Linked DNA regions of Collimonas fungivorans. The protein of the gene in region 1 interacts with the protein of each later gene in a pairwise test. Links are inferred from orthologs where the notes say so. Each region holds a gene or a part of one and is shown in the gene's direction. Other genes may lie near its edges.

Evidence for each region.
Region 2: the proteins of serC (region 1) and selB interact in binary tests that used the Escherichia coli proteins (3 or more experiments, as listed by UniProt). The link is inferred for Collimonas fungivorans from one-to-one orthologs.

Annotation. Positions count from the first base shown.
Region 1 is NZ_CP013232.1:4,829,320-4,837,179, reverse strand. Bases 3,506-6,326 are described here. They hold serC (3-phosphoserine/phosphohydroxythreonine transaminase), read left to right. Parts: upstream 3,506-4,273; coding sequence 4,274-5,380; downstream 5,381-6,326. Other genes in these bases: pheA (prephenate dehydratase), read left to right, coding at 5,425-6,326; gyrA (DNA gyrase subunit A), read left to right, coding at 3,506-4,107. Outside these bases: outer membrane protein OmpA, read right to left, coding at 1-174; CFter6_RS21120 (OmpA family protein), read right to left, coding at 460-1,269; more of gyrA, read left to right, coding at 1,444-3,505; more of pheA, read left to right, coding at 6,327-6,498; hisC (histidinol-phosphate transaminase), read left to right, coding at 6,543-7,649; CFter6_RS21095 (prephenate dehydrogenase), read left to right, coding at 7,713-7,860. UniProt on the Escherichia coli protein: Catalyzes the reversible conversion of 3-phosphohydroxypyruvate to phosphoserine and of 3-hydroxy-2-oxo-4-phosphonooxybutanoate to phosphohydroxythreonine. Is involved in both pyridoxine and serine biosynthesis.
Region 2 is NZ_CP013232.1:1,175,141-1,185,574, reverse strand. What follows is about bases 4,419-7,418. They hold selB (selenocysteine-specific translation elongation factor), read left to right. Parts: upstream 4,419-4,943; coding sequence 4,944-6,893; downstream 6,894-7,418. Other genes in these bases: waaC (lipopolysaccharide heptosyltransferase I), read right to left, coding at 7,015-7,418; selA (L-seryl-tRNA(Sec) selenium transferase), read left to right, coding at 4,419-4,947. Outside these bases: fdxH (formate dehydrogenase subunit beta), read left to right, coding at 930-1,892; CFter6_RS05125 (formate dehydrogenase subunit gamma), read left to right, coding at 1,889-2,530; formate dehydrogenase accessory protein FdhE, read left to right, coding at 2,554-3,489; more of selA, read left to right, coding at 3,490-4,418; more of waaC, read right to left, coding at 7,419-8,001; CFter6_RS05095 (phosphomannomutase/phosphoglucomutase), read right to left, coding at 8,026-9,414; CFter6_RS05090 (H-NS histone family protein), read right to left, coding at 9,605-9,925; CFter6_RS05085 (polysaccharide biosynthesis protein), read right to left, coding at 9,970-10,434. UniProt on the Escherichia coli protein: Translation factor necessary for the incorporation of selenocysteine into proteins. It probably replaces EF-Tu for the insertion of selenocysteine directed by the UGA codon. SelB binds GTP and GDP.

The DNA of each region.
Region 1 (7,860 bases):
CCAGTAGCCGGTGTGCCAGCACAGACCGTACGGGTCACGTGCGATTACACCGCGTGCATCTTGCACGTAGGCGCTGTTAGGAGTAGCCGCCTGGATATCTTTGATTTCCTGCGCGGAGGCAGAGAGTGCGACGACTGCGGACGCAGCGAAGACGAGTTTTGCTAATTTATTCATGTTTCTCCTCTCGGTTGAGATATCCGCAGATTAACTGCGCAACTAATATACGACATCAAAAATTGGATAGTATCACGTGGTTCAGGCCGTTACATGTGGGATTGACCACACGCAATGAACTTGACCACCATTCTGCCACAGGCTTCAAGCGCTAGCGAAGGATGCCAAATGATCCAGCTCACGTTTTGCCTGCTTCGTTGTTTTCATACAACATAACATTATGAAAACATCACCACGGGCGACATCTTACATCGACGCAAGAAAACTATCTATTTTATTTTAATTTTATTGCGTTTTTATTACGACTCTACGATTCGGGGCCAGGCAGCTGACCAGTTTTTTACGGCTCAGTTTGTTGCTGCACTGCAATGCCGGATCGGATGCACCGGCGCCGGCGGTTTCTATTTGGTTAGAGACACCCTTGCTCTTCAAATAGCTGGCAACGTTGCTGGCGCGCTGCATCGACAATTTCCGGTTATAAGCTTCCGAGCCAAGGCGATCGGTATGGCCGGTGACTAATATGAGTCTCGTGCTGGCGCAGTTTGTCAATTTGGCAATAATCTGCTGGTCGATGCGTTGCTTGGCCGCCTTGGTCAGGGTTGCCTTGCCGAAACTGAAACTCTGGTCGCTCGCCAGCGTTACGCCAACATCGCATTGCTGGGCCGCAATTGCCGGTGCAACTTCATTGCTGGCGATCATCGGATCGGCGACCAGGGCAGGCGCGCTGGCTTTCATCACCGGCGCCACCAGGGCGCCGTCGCAACCGGTGACCGCATCATTCTGGTCCCAATAACCGGAGCGCCAGCACAAACCGTCCTGGCTGCGGACGACGGGACCGTTTCCATCGTGCACATAAGCACTCGTTTCAGGGGCGGCTTGGGATGCGGCGGATTGGGCAAAGCCTGGATGGGACGCAAAGACGAGGGCTGAACCCAGCAATAGGCTCAGCGCGATGGTATGACGCATAAATTGTTTCCTGATAGAAATGGTAAAGGCAGGATTGTTTTTAGGAATCGCCTGATTACCGGGCAAGGCGGCATTTAAACATATTTTTTCCGGCGAGCAGTTTTTCGGCCCTGATACCCGGGATTTCATCGCGCCTCTGAAAAGCCGGAACCGGCGTCCCCGCGTGCTAAAATCATACGTCTTATTACCAGTGTTCCGAGCAGCAGCCGGCCATGCGCGGCGATTGCGGCTCTGAATGCTGGTCTATATCGGATATAGATATCTGTGATCGATCAACCTAAGTAAAGACTCGCCGACTCGCTAATGGATCAATTCGCTAAAGAAACAATCCCAATTTCCCTCGAAGAAGAAATGCGCAAGAGCTATCTCGATTACGCGATGAGCGTGATCGTCGGCCGTGCGCTGCCGGATGTGCGTGACGGCCTCAAGCCGGTGCATCGCCGGGTCTTGTTCGCGATGCACGAAATGAACAATGTCTGGAACCGCCCGTTCGTGAAGTGCGCGCGCGTGGTCGGTGAGACCATGGGTAAATACCACCCGCACGGCGACGCATCGATCTACGACACGCTGGTGCGCATGGCGCAGCCTTTCTCGCTGCGCTACATGCTGGTCGACGGCCAGGGCAACTTCGGTTCGATCGACGGCGACGGCGCCGCAGCGATGCGTTACACCGAGTGCCGCCTGGACAAGATCGCCGGCGAACTGCTGGCCGACCTCGACAAGGAAACCGTCGACTTCGTGCCCAACTACGACGGCAAGGAAAAAGAGCCGTCGGTGCTGCCGACGCGCATCCCTAACCTGCTGATCAACGGCTCGTCCGGCATCGCGGTCGGCATGGCGACCAACATTCCGCCGCACAACCTGACTGAAGTGATCGATGGCGCACTGCACGTATTGCGCAACGCCGATTGCACTATTGACGAGCTGATCGAAATCATTCCGGCGCCGGACTTCCCGACCGCCGGCATCATCTACGGCGTCTCCGGCGTGCGCGATGGTTACCGCACCGGCCGCGGCCGTGTGGTGATGCGCGCCAAGACCCACTTCGAAGAGTTCGGCCGCGAAGGCCGCACCGCGATCATCATCGACGAGCTGCCGTACCAGGTAAACAAGAAGGCCTTGCTGGAACGCATCGCCGAACTGGTGCGCGACAAGAAGCTGGAAGGCATTTCCGACCTGCGCGACGAGTCGGACAAGTCCGGCATGCGCGTGGTGATCGAGCTCAAGCGCGGCGAAGTGGCCGAGGTGGTGCTGAACAATCTGTACAAGCAGACCCAGCTGCAGGACACCTTCGGCATGAACATGGTGGCGCTGGTGGATGGCCAGCCTAAGCTGCTGAACCTGAAGCAGATGCTGGAATGTTTCCTGTCGCACCGCCGTGAAGTGGTCACGCGCCGCACTGTGTTCGAACTGCGCAAGGCGCGCGAACGCGGTCACGTGCTGGAAGGCCTGGCGGTAGCGCTGGCCAACATCGACGATTTCATCGCTCTGATCAAGGCGGCGCCGACGCCGCCGGTGGCGAAATCCGAACTGATGGCGCGTGCCTGGGATTCTTCCATGGTGCGCGAAATGCTGGCCCGCACCGGCGACGAAAACATCGGCGGCATCGAATCCTTCCGTCCGGAAAACCTGCCCAAGCATTACGGCATCCAGGCTGACGGCTTGTACAAGCTGTCGGACGACCAGGCGCAGGAAATCCTGCAGATGCGTTTGCAGCGCCTGACCGGCCTGGAACAAGACAAGATCGTCAACGAGTACAAAGACGTGATGGCGCAGATCGCCGACTTGCTGGACATCCTGGCCAAGCCGGAACGCGTCACCGTCATCATCACCGACGAAATGACCGCTGCCAAGAACGAATACGGCATCGGCAACAAGGATGAGCGCCGTTCGCAGATCGAGCACAATCCTACCGATCTCGGCACGGAAGACCTGATCACGCCGCAAGACATGGTGGTGACCTTGTCGCATACCGGCTACATGAAAGCGCAGCCTGTCTCCGAATACCGCGCGCAAAAACGCGGCGGCCGCGGAAAGCAAGCGATGGCGACCAAGGAAGACGACTGGATCGACCAGCTGTTCGTCGGCAATACCCACGACTACATCCTGTGCTTCAGCAATCGCGGCCGCTTGTACTGGCTGAAGATCTGGGAAGTGCCGCAGGGTTCGCGCAATTCGCGCGGCAAGCCTATCGTCAACATGTTCCCGCTGCAGGATGGCGAGAAGATCACCGTGGTGCTGCCATTGTCCGGCGCCAACCGCAGTTTCCCTGAAGACCGTTATGTCTTCATGTCGACCAGCCTGGGCACCGTCAAGAAGACGCCATTGTCCGACTTCAGCAATCCACGCAAGGCCGGCATCATCGCGGTCGACCTGGATGAAGGCGATTTCCTGATCGGCGCCGCGCTGACCGATGGCCAGCATGACGTCATGCTGTTCTCCGATTCCGGCAAGGCAGTGCGCTTCGATGAAAACGACGTGCGTCCGATGGGCCGCACCGCGCGCGGCGTGCGCGGCATGAACCTGGAAGAAGGCCAGCAGGTTATCGCCTTGCTGGTCGCGGAAAACGAACAGCAATCGGTGTTGACCGCGACTGAAAACGGCTTCGGCAAACGTACTCCGATTACCGAGTACACGCGTCACGGCCGCGGCACCAAGGGCATGATCGCGATCCAGACCAGCGAGCGCAACGGCAAGGTGGTGGCGGCAACGTTGGTGGAACCTAGCGACGAAATCATCCTGATCACCACCGGCGGCGTCCTGATACGCACCCGTGTCGCGGAAATTCGCGAAATGGGTCGCGCTACCCAAGGCGTCACGCTGATCGCGGTGGAAGACGGCACCAAGCTGAGCGGTTTGCAGCGCGTGGTCGAATCTGACGCTGAGGTGGAAACCGAAGCGGACGCCGATGCTGGCGGCAGCACCGAAGAAGGTGGCGCTCCGGCCTCCGATCCGGCAGCGGAGTAAAGAAAGTAGCGCGCCCCGGCCCGCAAGCCGGGGTGCGCATGATTTTCAGTTTGAATAGCTAAGTTGGAACATTTGCAGCAGCACAGTAACGCCATCTGTTGGTTCGTAGTCAATCTCGGTTCTCGGTTTCACTCCTGTTTCACTTCTTTATCTGACGCTATTCATCATGCCTATCTATAATTTTTCTGCTGGCCCTGCTGTGTTACCGAAAGAGGTGCTGCAGCAAGCTGCCGCCGAAATGCTGGACTGGCAAGGCAGCGGCATGTCCGTGATGGAAATGAGTCATCGTGGTAAAGAGTTCATGTCTATCCTGGCGGCGGCGCAGCACGATTTCCGCGAACTCTTCGCGGTGCCGGACAATTACAAGCTGCTGTTCATGCAAGGCGGGGCGATTGCCGAGAACGCGATCGTGCCGCTCAACCTGCTGGGCCGCGGCGGCCGGGCACAGCCTGCGACTAGCGATTACATCAATACCGGGTCCTGGTCGACCAAGTCGCTGAAAGAAGCGCGGCGCTACGGTAACGTCAATGTCGCCGCTTCGTCCGAAGACAGTCATTTCGCGCAGATTCCCGAGCGCGACAGCTGGCAGCTGTCCAAGGATCCGGCTTACGTCCATCTCTGCACCAATGAAACCATCGACGGCGTCGAATACCAGTTCACGCCAGACATCGCAGCTGAAACCGGCAACGCGCCGCTGGTGGCCGACATGTCGTCGCATATCCTGTCGCGCGTGGTGGACGTTTCCAAATATGGCGTGATCTACGGCGGCGCGCAAAAAAATATCGGGCCGGCGGGACTGACCCTGGTAGTGGTGCGCGAGGACTTGCTCGGCCACGCCTTGCCGGCCTGTCCTTCAGCCTTCAACTGGAAGATCGTGGCCGACAACGATTCCATGTACAACACGCCGCCGACCTATGCGATCTATATCGCCGGACTGGTGTTCCAGTGGCTCAAGAAGCAGGGCGGCGTCGCCGCGATGGAACAACGCAATATCGCCAAGGCGGCCTTGTTGTACGACTACCTGGATGCCACCGATTTTTACCGCACCAAGATTGCCAGCAGCTGCCGCTCGCGCATGAACGTGCCTTTCTTCCTGGCCGATGAAGCTCTTAACGAATCCTTCCTGAACGGCGCCAAGGAACGGGGTTTGCTGCAGCTGAAGGGCCATAAATCGGTGGGCGGCATGCGCGCTTCGATCTATAACGCCATGCCTTTGGAGGGCGTGCAGGCGCTGGTGGCGTATCTGCAGGAATTTGAAAAACAGCGCGGCTAACCGGGGCGCCAGGCTAATTAGCAGAACCAGAGATAGAAACAAACATGAGCGAAGACAAACTCCTACCCTTGCGTCAGCAGATCGACGCCATTGACGCCGAAATCCTGGCCTTGCTGAACCGCCGCGCGAAAATCGCGCAAGAGGTCGGCCACGTCAAGGCCGAGACCAATGCCCCCGTGTTTCGTCCGGAACGCGAGGCGCAGGTCTTGCTCAAGGTTGCCGAGCGCAATCCGGGACCGCTGCAAGGCGCCGATGTACAAACCATTTTCCGCGAAGTGATGTCGGCTTGCCGCGCGCTGGAAAAGCGCGTGACGGTGGCCTATCTGGGCCCGGCCGGCACCTTCAGCGAACAAGCGGTGTACCAGCAGTTCGGTCACGCGGTGGAAGGCCTGCCTTGCGTGTCGATCGACGAAGTGTTCCGCGCCACCGAAGCCGGCACCGCCGATTTCGGCGTCGCCCCGATCGAAAATTCCTCGGAAGGCGTGATCAACCGCACCCTCGACCTGCTGCTGCAAACCACGCTCAACATCAGCGGCGAAGTGTCGATCCCGGTGCATCACAGCCTGATGACCAAGGAAGGCACGATGGCCGGCATTGCCCGCATCTGCGCCCATTCGCAAGCGCTGGCGCAATGCAATGCCTGGCTCAACCAGCACTACCCGAGCATCGAACGGCAGGCGGTAGCGTCGAACGCCGAAGCGGCGCGCATGGCCAGCGAAAATGATACCGTGGCGGCAATTGCCGGCGAGATGGCGGCGCAGAAATACGACTTGCAGGTGGTCAGCGCAAATATCCAGGACGACCCGCACAACCGCACCCGTTTTGCCGTGGTGGGCCGGCTGCAGAACGGCGCCAGCGGCAAGGACCAGACGTCGTTGGTGCTGTCGGTGGCGAACAAGGCTGGCGCTGTCTACAAGCTGCTGGCGCCGCTCGCCAAGCATGGCGTGTCGATGACCCGCTTTGAGTCGCGACCGGCGCGCATGGGTGCGTGGGAATACTATTTCTATGTCGACGTCGAAGGGCACGCAGCCGACGACAAGGTCGCCAAGGCACTGGACGAGCTGCAACAGAATGCGGCGTTCTACAAGCTGCTGGGATCGTATCCGCGCAGTTTCTGAAAAATAGCCGATAAGCGGTCAACAACACGTTTCGAAAGCAGACAATGTCAATTAAATTTGGTCCAGAATATGTACGCGCTATCGCCCCTTACCAGGGCGGCAAGCCGATTGCCGAAGTCGCGCGCGAATTCGGCCTGGACGAAGCCAGTATCATCAAGCTGGCCTCCAATGAAAATCCGCTGGGCATGCCGGAATCGGCCAAGGTTGCGATGCAAAAGGCGGTCGCCGACATCGGCCGTTATCCGGACGCCAACGGTTTCGACCTGAAGGCTGCGATCACCGCCAAATACGATGTGCCGGCAGAGTGGATCACGCTGGGCAACGGCAGCAACGATATCCTTGAACTGGCTACCCACGCTTTTGTGCAGGCCGGGCAAGCCGCGATGTATGCGGAATATTCTTTTGTGGTGTATGCCTTGGCGACCCAGGCCGTCGGCGCCCGCGCCATTGTGGTCAAGGCCAAGGATTACGGCCATGACCTGGAAGCCATGGCTGCCGCCATCACCGGCGACACCAAGCTGATCTTCATCGCCAACCCGAACAACCCTACCGGCAGCTTCATTCCGGCAGCCGAACTGGAAGCGTTCCTGGCGCGCGTACCGCCGCAAATCGTGGTGGTGCTGGATGAAGCCTACAATGAGTACTTGCCGCCGGAACTGCAGTACGAATCGATTTCCTGGGTACGCAAATATCCCAACCTGCTGGTTTCGCGCACCATGTCGAAAGCCTATGGCCTGGCCGGCTTGCGTATCGGCTTCGGCATTGCCCAGCCGCTGATCACCGACCTGCTGAACCGCATCCGCCAGCCGTTCAACGTCAACTCGCTGGCGCAGGCCGCCGCGGTGGCGGCCTTGAACGACACCGCCTTCTTGCAGCGCAGCGCGCAGCTGAACCGTGACGGCTATCGCCAGCTGACGCAGACTTTCGACGAACTGGGCCTGGAGTATGTGCCTTCGTTCGGCAACTTCGTCATGGTCAAGGTCGGCGACGACGAGGCTGCCGGCGCCCGCGTCAACCTGGCGCTGCTGAAGCAGGGCATCATTGTGCGCCCGGTCGCCAACTATGGCCTGCCGCAATGGTTGCGCGTCACTATCGGCTTGCCGGAGGAAAACGCAGCCTTTATCGATGCATTGAAAAAACTGCTGAGCTAGATGTCGGCGTGAACTTCAGCGACGTCAACTTCAGCTTCGACTAATTTTATTAAAGCATCATTCGTGTTCAAGAAAATCGCAATATTTGGCGTGGGGCTGATCGGCGGTTCATTTGCCCTGGCTTTGAAAAAAGCCGGGGTGGTTGAACAGGTGGTCGGGGTAGGTCGTCAGCTTGCGACCTTGCAGCGTGCGCAGGAGCTGGGAATCATCG
Region 2 (10,434 bases), 3.7 Mb from region 1 along the record:
CGCAAGAAAAACGAACAGGTGGCCGGTTTTTCCGAACTGCGCGACGATGGCAGCACGGCCTGCGGCTGCTGGATTTTCGCCGGCTGCTGGACCGAGACCGGCAACCAGATGGCGCGCCGCGACAACTCCGATCCGACCGGCATCGGCCAGACCTTGAACTGGTCGTGGGCGTGGCCGGCCAACCGCCGCATCCTGTACAACCGCGCCTCATGCGATATCAGCGGCAAGCCGTTCGATGCCACACGCAAGCTGATCGGCTGGAACGGTCAGAAATGGGGCGGCGTCGACGTCCCCGATTTCAAGGTGGATGAAGCCCCCGCCGGCGGCATGGGGCCGTTCATCATGAACCCGGAAGGCGTGGCGCGCTTCTTTGCCCGCGCCGGCATGGCCGAAGGGCCGTTCCCGGTGCATTACGAGCCGTTCGAAACGCCGGTCGGCTATAACCCGCTGTTTCCCAAGAATCCGGCGGCGACCAGCAACCCGGGCGCGCGGGTGTTTCCTGATGACCGCGCGATGTTCGGCAAAGCCGATGCCTTCCCGCATGTCGGCACCACCTACCGGCTCACCGAGCATTTTCATTACTGGACCAAACACGCGCGCCTCAACGCCATCCTGCAGCCTGAGCAGTTTGTGGAAATCGGCGAAGAGCTGGCGAAGGAAGTCGGCGTGGTCGCCGGCGAGCGTGTCAGGGTCAGCTCCAAGCGCGGTCATATCGTCGCCGTCGCGGTGGTGACGAAACGCATCAAGAAAATGATGATTGAAGGTAAACCTGTGCACCACGTCGGCATCCCGATCCACTGGGGTTTCAAGGGCGTGGCGAAACCGGGCTACCTTGCCAACACGCTGACGCCTGGCGTGGGGGACGGCAATTCGCAAACACCGGAATTCAAGTCGTTCCTGGTCAAGGTCGAGAAAGCATAGGAGAAGCCATGGCACTGCAATCATTAGATATAAAACGGGTATCCGCCACCACCACGCCGCCACCCGGCGTGCGCGAGCCGGTGACGGGCACCGTCGCCAAGCTGATCGACGTCACCAAGTGCATAGGCTGCAAGGCCTGCCAGACCGCCTGCATGGAGTGGAACGACCTGCGCGACGAGGTCGGCGTCAATGTCGGTGTGCTGGACAATCCGCCCGACATGACGGAGCATTCCTGGACCGTCATGCGTTTCTCGGAATATGAAAACCCGGACGGCAATCTTGAATGGCTGATCCGCAAGGACGGCTGCATGCACTGCGAAGACCCGGGTTGCCTCAAGGCTTGTCCTTCGCCCGGCGCCATCGTCCAGTACAACAACGGCATTGTCGATTTTCATGAAGAAAACTGCATCGGCTGCGGCTATTGCGTAACCGGTTGCCCGTTTGACGTGCCGCGTATTTCGAAGAAAGACAACAAGGCCTACAAATGCACGCTGTGCTCGGACCGCGTGGCGGTCGGCCAGGAACCGGCCTGCGTCAAGACCTGTCCTACCGGCGCCATCGTGTTCGGCACCAAGGAAGACATGAAGGAGCACGCCGCCGAACGTATTGTCGACCTCAAGGAACGCGGTTTCGACAAGGCCGGGCTGTATGATCCGCCAGGCGTGGGCGGCACCCATGTCATGTATGTGCTGCACCACGCCGACAAACCATCGCTCTATCACGGTTTGCCGGACAATCCGCGCATCAGCCCGCTGGTGGGCTTGTGGAAAGGCGCCGCCAAGCCGCTGGCGCTGGCGGGCATCGCCCTGACCGCGCTGGCAGGATTTTTCCACTATATCAAGGTCGGACCGAACGAAGTCTCGGCAGAAGACGAGGCGGCGGAACGGGAAGAAGCCGATGCCTCACGGCGCGGCGCGCAACTGCCAGCGCCGCACGGCAGCAATGTCACCTCGCAGGATCCGCCACCATGAACAATTCTGAACGAGACCTAAAAGAAGAAAAGATCCAACGCTACAACGCCAAGGAGCGCATCAACCACTGGATCGTTGCCATCACGTTTGTCATACTGGCGCTGTCAGGGCTGGCGCTGTTTCATCCAGCCATGTTCTGGCTCAGCTTCGTGCTCGGCGGCGGACCATGGACGCGGATCCTGCATCCATTCATCGGGCTGGTGATGTTCCTTTGCTTTGCGATATTGGCGCTGGGTTTCTGGCGGCACAACCTGGTCGAAAAAAACGACATCGCCTGGCTGAAAGGCATACGCGACGTAGTCAACAACCGCGAAGAAAACCTGCCGCCGGTGGGCCGTTACAACGGCGGCCAGAAGCTGTTATTCTGGATGATGATAGCCTGCATGATTGGCCTGCTGCTGTCCGGCATCGTCATCTGGCGCGCCTGGTTCTCCTGGATGTTCCCGATATTCGTCATCCGGGCGGCAGTTGTGCTGCATGCGTTGTGCGGTTTCCTGCTTATCGTCGGCATCGTCGTACATATCTACGCCGCGCTGTGGATCAAGGGAACGGTAGCCGCCATGACGCGCGGAACGGTCAGCCGCGCCTGGGCACGCAAGCATCACCCGGCGTGGTACAGGAAAATGACTGGCGAATAACGGGAATAAATAAAGGGATTACTTTGCAACGCATTCTCGAACCAGGTGAAATTGAAGCACTCGATCATAACGCTATTCCACGCATTCGCCTGCCGGAGCGTGCAAGCGTATTCGGCAATCGCGCACGACGCCTGAAGCAACTTGCAGCCGGCAACGCCATCGGCGAATACCTGAGCCTGATGGCGGTGCTGGTGGAAGCGCAACAACTGGCCCTGGACAAACTGGCCGGCGAACCGAATGACCATGCCCGGGACCAGGCCAGCATCAACCTCGCAAACGCGCATTTAATGCCGCTGATCCTGGCCACAGACCAGGCGCACAGCCCGCACTGGCAAGCAGTCCTGGCGCAATTGCTGGAGCACACCGCATCAACCGGCAACATCCCGGCAGCCGCAGCACAATTGATAACTCGCATCCAGCAAAGCAGCGCGAACCAACGCGACAGCCAGGCCGAAGCCATTTTGCGCGGCAACGTTGAAATCGTCGATCCGGCCACTGCACCGTTCTACACCGCGGCCTTGCAAGTCGTGTGCTGCGATCTTGTAACCCGTTTCAGCGAACGCGACGTACCGCTGCTCGACACACCCGGCCTGTGCCCATGCTGCGGCTCGCCGCCGGTCGCCAGCGTGGTGCGGATGGATGGACAGTCGCAGGGGCATCGTTATTTACAATGCAGCATGTGCGCCGCCGAATGGCATATGGTGCGCATCAAGTGCAGCCATTGCGACTCCACAAAAGGCATTGCTTATCACGTCATAGAAGGTGGCCCGGCAGCCGTCAAGGCGGAAACCTGCGACGAATGCCATAGCTGGCTTAAAATCTTCTACCAGGAAAAAGATCCCTTTATCGAGCCGCTGGCCGATGACCTGGCCAGCGTAACCCTGGACCTGCTGATGGGTGAAACTACTTACGCACGCCGGCGCGGCAACCCCTTGTTCTGGCAATCCATGGAGAATTGAATGGCTGCTGCAATCACGCCGGCCGGGGCGGCAGCTGCTGCGACAGCCTCTGCCAGCAACATTCCCTCGGTGGACCGGGTCTTGAACCTGGCAGATATCAAGCCATTGCTTGCGCTGTATGGCCGTACCCAGCTGGCTGCAGCGCTACGCAAACACCTGGACAAGCTGAGAGCCGATGCCCTCGCGGGCAAACTGATGCCGGCAGACGTGGATGAATCGCAGCTGATCGACATTCTTGAGAAACAACTGGCAGCTGCCAGCCGGCTGCACCTGCGCGCACTATTCAACCTTACCGGCACTGTGCTGCATACCAATCTCGGCCGCGCCCTGTTGCCGGACGAAGCTGTACAGGCGGTGGTCAGCGCGCTGACATCTCCCGGCAATCTCGAATTCGACCTGGAAACCGGCGGCCGCGGCGACCGCGACAGCCTGGTTGAAGATGTCCTGTGCGAACTGACTGGCGCCGAAGCCGCCACCGTGGTCAACAACAACGCCGCCGCGGTGCTGCTGATGCTCAACGCACTGGCGCAGAAAAAAGAAGTCATCGTTTCGCGCGGCGAGCTGGTCGAGATTGGCGGCGCATTCCGTATTCCCGACATCATGCAGCGCGCAGGTGCAAAGCTGGTGGAAATCGGCACTACTAATCGCACTCATCCGGCGGATTACGCCAACGCCATCACGCCTCGCAGCGCGATGCTGATGAAAGTCCATTGCAGCAATTACGCCATCAGCGGCTTCACCCGCAGCGTGGAAGTCAGCGCACTGGCGGAACTGGCGCAGCCGCACGGGCTGCCTGTGACCGTCGACCTTGGCAGCGGCACCCTGGTGGACCTGACGCAATGGGGTTTGCCCGGAGAAACCACGGTGCGGGAAACCATCCGCCAAGGTGCCGACCTGGTCACCTTCAGCGGCGACAAGCTATTGGGCGGGCCGCAAGCCGGCCTCATCGTCGGCCGCGCCGACCTGATACGCCGCATCAAGAAGAATCCGCTGAAGCGCGCACTGCGCGTCGGCAAACTCACCCTGGCCGCGCTGGAACCGGTGCTGCGGCTATACCTGGCTCCGGAATTCCTGGCGGAACGCTTGACGACACTGCGCCTGCTTACCCGCAGCCAGCCGTCGATCAAAGCGCAGGCCGAGCGCCTGCTGCCCGCGCTGCAAAGCTTACTCGGAACGCACTATACCGTCTCCGCCGAAGCCATGTTCAGCCAGATCGGCAGCGGCGCCCTGCCCGTCGATCAATTGCCTAGCCACGGCCTGGTGGTTCGTGCCGGGAATGCCGCCAATGGCGGCAAGCGCCACGGCCGCGCGCTCGACAAGCTGGAGAAAGCCTTGCGCCAGCTGCCGCGTCCAGTCATAGGACGGATTGCCAACGACGCGCTGTGGCTGGACTGCCGCTGCCTGGAGCAGCAGGACGAAGCCCTGTTCAGCACGCAGCTGCAAGGCCTGTCCATATGATCGTCGGCACCGCCGGGCATATCGATCACGGCAAGACTACACTCATCAAGGCGCTGACCGGTGTCAACACCGACCGCCTCAAGGAAGAGCAGGCCCGCGGCATTTCGATCGAGCTTGGTTATGCCTACACCCCGCTGCCGAACGGCGAGGTGCTGGGATTTATCGACGTGCCCGGCCACGAACGCCTGGTGCATACGATGGTGGCCGGCGCGTCCGGCATCGACTTCGCGCTGCTGGTGATCGCCGCCGATGATGGTGTCATGCCGCAGACTCGCGAGCATCTGGAAATCCTGCAATGGCTGGGCATCAGCACCGGTGCAGTGGCATTGACCAAGACCGACCGCGCCGATGCTGCACGCATGACAGAAGTCACCAGCGAAATTCGCGAACTGCTGGCGGCCACCAAACTGGCCGACGCGCCAGTCTTTGCCGTCGCGGCACATCATGCGCAGGATGCCGGAACCGCCGCCCTGCAGCAGCATTTGCATGAGGCCGCACAGCACATGTCGCCGCGCCGCGATGACGGCCTGTTCAGGCTCGCCATCGATCGCGTATTTACCCTCGCCGGGCACGGCACCGTGGTGACGGGAACCGTTTTCTCCGGCCAGGTCCAGCTTGGCGATCACCTCGCATTAATGCCGGCCGGCGATACCGTGCGGGTGCGCAGCCTGCATGTGCAAAACCGCCCTGCCGCCAGCGGCCACGCCGGGCAGCGTTGCGCGCTCAACCTGACCGGCATCGACAAGGATGCCATCAAACGCGGCGACTGGCTGGCTGCTCCGTCCGCCATGACCGCATCGACCAGGATGGATGTGGAACTCCAGCTGTCGGCCCATGCCGGCGTATTGCTGCGCAACCGTTCTCCGCTGCACGTGCACCTGGGCACCTTGCATCAAGTCGCCCAGGTCGCGCTACTGGACGGAAATACGATGATGCCGGGCAGTCGGAGCAGGGTGCAGCTGCTATTCGAATCTCCTGTCTGCGCCATTCCCGGCGATCGATTCATCGTCCGCAATGCGCAGGCAAACATGACGATAGGCGGCGGCCACGTGCTGGATCCGCTTGCTCCGGCGCGCAAACGCCGTGCGCCGGAGCGCCAAGCCTGGCTCGACGCCATGCAGCTGATGCTGGATGGGGCCGGCGTCAGCGCCTTGCTGCAAGCCGCTTCGCCCGGCGGCATGCGCCTGTCCATGCTGATGCAGCTCAGCGGATTGCCAGCCACTGCGTTGCAATTGCCGGAAGGCGCGCAATCCATTGCGGTCAATTCGCAAGAACAAGATAATTTTGTCATGCTGCCGGCCCAGTGGCAGTCCCTAAGAACACTGGCGGTAACCGCACTCACGGATTTTCATGCGCGTTTCCCCGACGAACAGGGCGTGGATGCAGCGCGCCTGCGGCGCATGGCGCTGCCGGCGCTGGACAATGCACTGTGGCAGGCAGTCATCGGCTCGCTCACCAGCGACGCGATGATCCAGCGCAGCGGACCATGGCTGCATCTGCCGCAACATGCGGTGTCGCTGTCTGACAGCGAACAGGTGTTGGCGCAGCAACTGCTGCCGGCGCTGGCAGCGGCTGGATTCGATCCGCCCTGGGTACGCGAGCTGGCGCAAGCGCACAAGATTCCGGAGGAGCAGGTACGGCAGCTGCTGCGTAAATTGCTGCAGCAGGGGCTCGTATATCAAATTGAGCGCGATCTGTTTTATCACCATGATCGCGTGCGTGAGCTGGCCGCGCTGCTGGCGGGCCTGGCAACTGAAGTAAACACTGGCGCAACTGCCGGAGTGAACGCAGCGCGCTGGCGCGATGCCACCGGACTGGGACGCAAGCGCGCCATCCAGATCCTGGAATTTTTTGACCGCATAGGTTATACGCGCCGGGTACGCGATGCGCATGTATTGCGCGATGGCGCCTGGCCGGGATGGCATGGAAGTGCTGAATCAGGATAAGATAGAGCGCCAGAACCAAGGAAGGCACACGTATCCGGTGATGCGGCCGGGCTTCAAACCCGGTGGGGGGCGCCAGTCGCTCCCGGGTAGGTTCGACTCCTGCTGCCTTCCGCCAATCAGCTTATGCCGCTAGCTGGCCAATTGCCTGCGCAACTTGCTCCACAGTGGGCGGTGCCCCGAGTTCTCCCAGGTTGACGATTTGCGGTGACCAGTTGCCTTCGGTTTTCCAGCGGGGCGAATCGCAATACAACTCGATGGTTGGACGATTAAAGGCAGCGGCAATATGGGTCAGGCCGGTATCGACGCCAATCACCAGCGCGGCGCGCTGTGCCAGCAACACCGCTTCCATCAGCGGCAATTTAGGCAACACACGCGCATCGCTCATCTGGCTCGCCAGCTGTTCCGCATTGATCTTTTCGGCATCGCTGCCCCAGGGCAGCAGCACCAGCAACCCACGTTCGGCAAGTACCGTCGCAATGCTTACCCAACTGCTGTTCGGCCACTGCTTGGCAGCACGCGCCGTGCCGTGAAAAAAAACCGCGTATGGCGCGTCCGGCAGCCATGCAGGAGAGTCAGCAGGCGCCATGGCGAGAGGATGCATATTGAAATCGGCGACGCCCTCGACACTGTAGCCGAGCGCTTTTGCCGCTACTTCGCGGGCACGCAATACCGCGTGCGTATGCAAGCCGACCTCGACGCTCCTAGTGTGAAATATGCGCGACAGCGGTTCATAGCCTGATCCCTCGGTCGCATTCGCCAACCCGACCCGCTGGCCATCCAGAGCAAGCCGCGCCATGCGCATTACCACGCTGGTTTTCAGTAAACCCTGGGTATCGAACACGACGTCATAGGCATCCAGTTTGAGCTGTTGCCTGAAATGGGAAATTTCCGCCCGCGTGGCGGCTGAGAACAAGGTCTTGCGCCAGCGCCTCAAGGCAATCGGAATGATACGGCGCACGTCGGGATTCATGCGCACCAGGCCGACATAGCCCTCTTCGACCACCCAGTCGATATTCGCATCGGGATAATGACGCCGGATGTCCGACACCATTGGCATGTTGTGGACCACGTCTCCCAGCGAGGAGACACGGACGATCAGGATGTTCAAACCGGAACCAATTCGTGGAGCCGGTTAAAAAGGCAGCGATGCATCAGGCTTGGCGGCCAGGATCACCCGCTTGAATTCCGATTGGATCCGCGCCAGCGCCTGTTCCGACTCCGCCTCGAAACGCATCACGACCACCGGCGTGGTATTGGATGAGCGCGCCAGGCCGAAGCCGTCCGGATATTCGACACGCAGGCCGTCGATCTTGATGATGTCGTCGGCGCCAGGGAATTTCGCCTCGCCTTGCAGTTTTTCGATCAGGCTGAAGTTCTCCCCTTCCTCCAGTTTCAGCTGCAGCTCGGGCGTGCTGGACGATTGCGGCAACGCGTTCAGCACCGCCGACGGATCGCTTTCGCGGCTCAGCAATTCCAGCAGGCGCACACCTGCATACAGGCCGTCATCGAAACCGTACCAGCGGTCCTTGAAGAACACATGGCCGCTCATCTCGCCGCCGAGCGGCGCGCCGGTTTCCCGCATCTTGGCCTTGACCAGCGAGTGGCCGGTCTTCCACATCAGCGGCTTGCCGCCGTGTGCAGTGATCCACGGCGCCAGGTGGCGCGTGCATTTGACGTCGTACAGGATCTCGCGGCCCGGATGGCGCGTCAGCACATCTGCCGCAAACAGCATCAGCTGCCGGTCCGGGTAAATGATCTGGCCATCCTTGGTCACCACGCCGAGGCGATCGCCGTCGCCATCGAACGCCAGGCCGATTTCGGCATCGGAATCTTGCAGGGCGCGAATCACGTCCTGCAGGTTTTCCGGATGCGCCGGATCGGGATGGTGGTTGGGGAAAGTGCCGTCCACTTCGCAGAACAGTTCCTGCACCTCACAGCCGAGCGCACGGTACAGTTCGCCGGCAAAGGCGCCGGCGACGCCGTTGCCGCAATCGACCACGATCTTCATCGGCCGCGCCAGCTTGGTGTCGCTGACAATGCGCTGCAGATAAGCCTGCCTGATGTCGTGCTGGCGGTAGCTGCCGCTTGGCACCGAGATCGTTGCCTCGACGCTGCCGCTGTCGATGGCCTGGTACAGCTGCTGGATGGTCTCGCCGTATATCGCCTCGCCTGCCAGTACCATCTTGAAGCCGTTATAGTCAGGCGGATTGTGGCTGCCGGTGACCATGATGCCGGACTGAGCGCCCAGCACATGGGTCGCGAAATACACCATCGGCGTCACTACCACGCCCAGGTCGATCACATCCACACCGGCGTCGCGCAAACCGGCCGCCAGGGCGGTCGCAAGCTCGGGGCCGGACAATCGGCCGTCGCGGCCGACAATGACTGTTTTTTCACCCTTGGCCCGGGCAGTGGTGCCGAAGGCCTGGCCAATCTGGCGCGCGATGCCGATGTCCAGAGTTTTACCGACGATGCCGCGAATGTCGTAAGCCTTGAATATGGATTTTGAGAGTGGGAGCATGATTTTATGGTGGGAGAATATGGCTGTTCACAGCACAAGAAGCTTGTGGCCAACGCGTTGTTTGCACGCCATTTCCAGCGCCAGCAAGCCAGAAGACGCATGCCGCGTTCTCAACATGCGTCTTCGGTTCAAACATCCGCTATCAAATCATTGCCACTTGCGAAAAAGGGCAACGAGATGTTTTCAGCTGTTATACGCGTATGGCATCCAGGGACTGGCCGGATGCAACCCAATCCTGAACCCATTTAGGCTGACGGCCACGACCGGTCCATTGCAGCGACGCATCCGACGGATGGCGATAACGGACCGCGACTTTGACCTTGGAAACTGTAGTTTTCCCGCGCGATTGCGCGCCGAGCAAATCTTGCAGGGAGATCCCGGCGCTTTGGGCAATCGCCAGAATCTGCTCGCGTGCCTTGATCTGTTCTTGATGCTCGCGATCTTTCAAGGCTTGCTTGACTTGATCCTGCAGTGCTCGCAATTCAGCTACTGTCAATCCAGATAAATCCATACTACCCCCGATAAATGAAATTTAATCAAATACTGTTTCGTCAATTAATGGAGCACCGCCCCCCCAGCATTCGGTAATTGACGTTTAGCACGCCATATAAAATCCTCGATGCCACATTGCGGCGAATATTCAGCGACTGTCCGCAATAATAGATCACGCACTTCTTCATAGGCAAACCTAGTACAGGCATCGTCCAATTGACTCAGCAGATTCTCCAAAAGAGGCCAAGGAATCTCCACTTCTTGTGCCCGCATGATCAATGGATGCTCCGTGCCTTCGACATTCTCCCCGATCAAAAGCTCTTCGTACAGTTTTTCGCCGGGTCGTAAACCAACATGGTTGATTTCTATCGTGCCGTCTGGCGTCAAATCGGACAGCACCTCTAGCCCGCTTAAGTGGACCATTCTAGTTGCCAGGTCAATGATCTTTACCGGATCGCCCATATCCAATACAAAAACATCCCCCCCTTGTCCCATGGCGCCAGCCTGCAGCACTAATTGGGCCGCTTC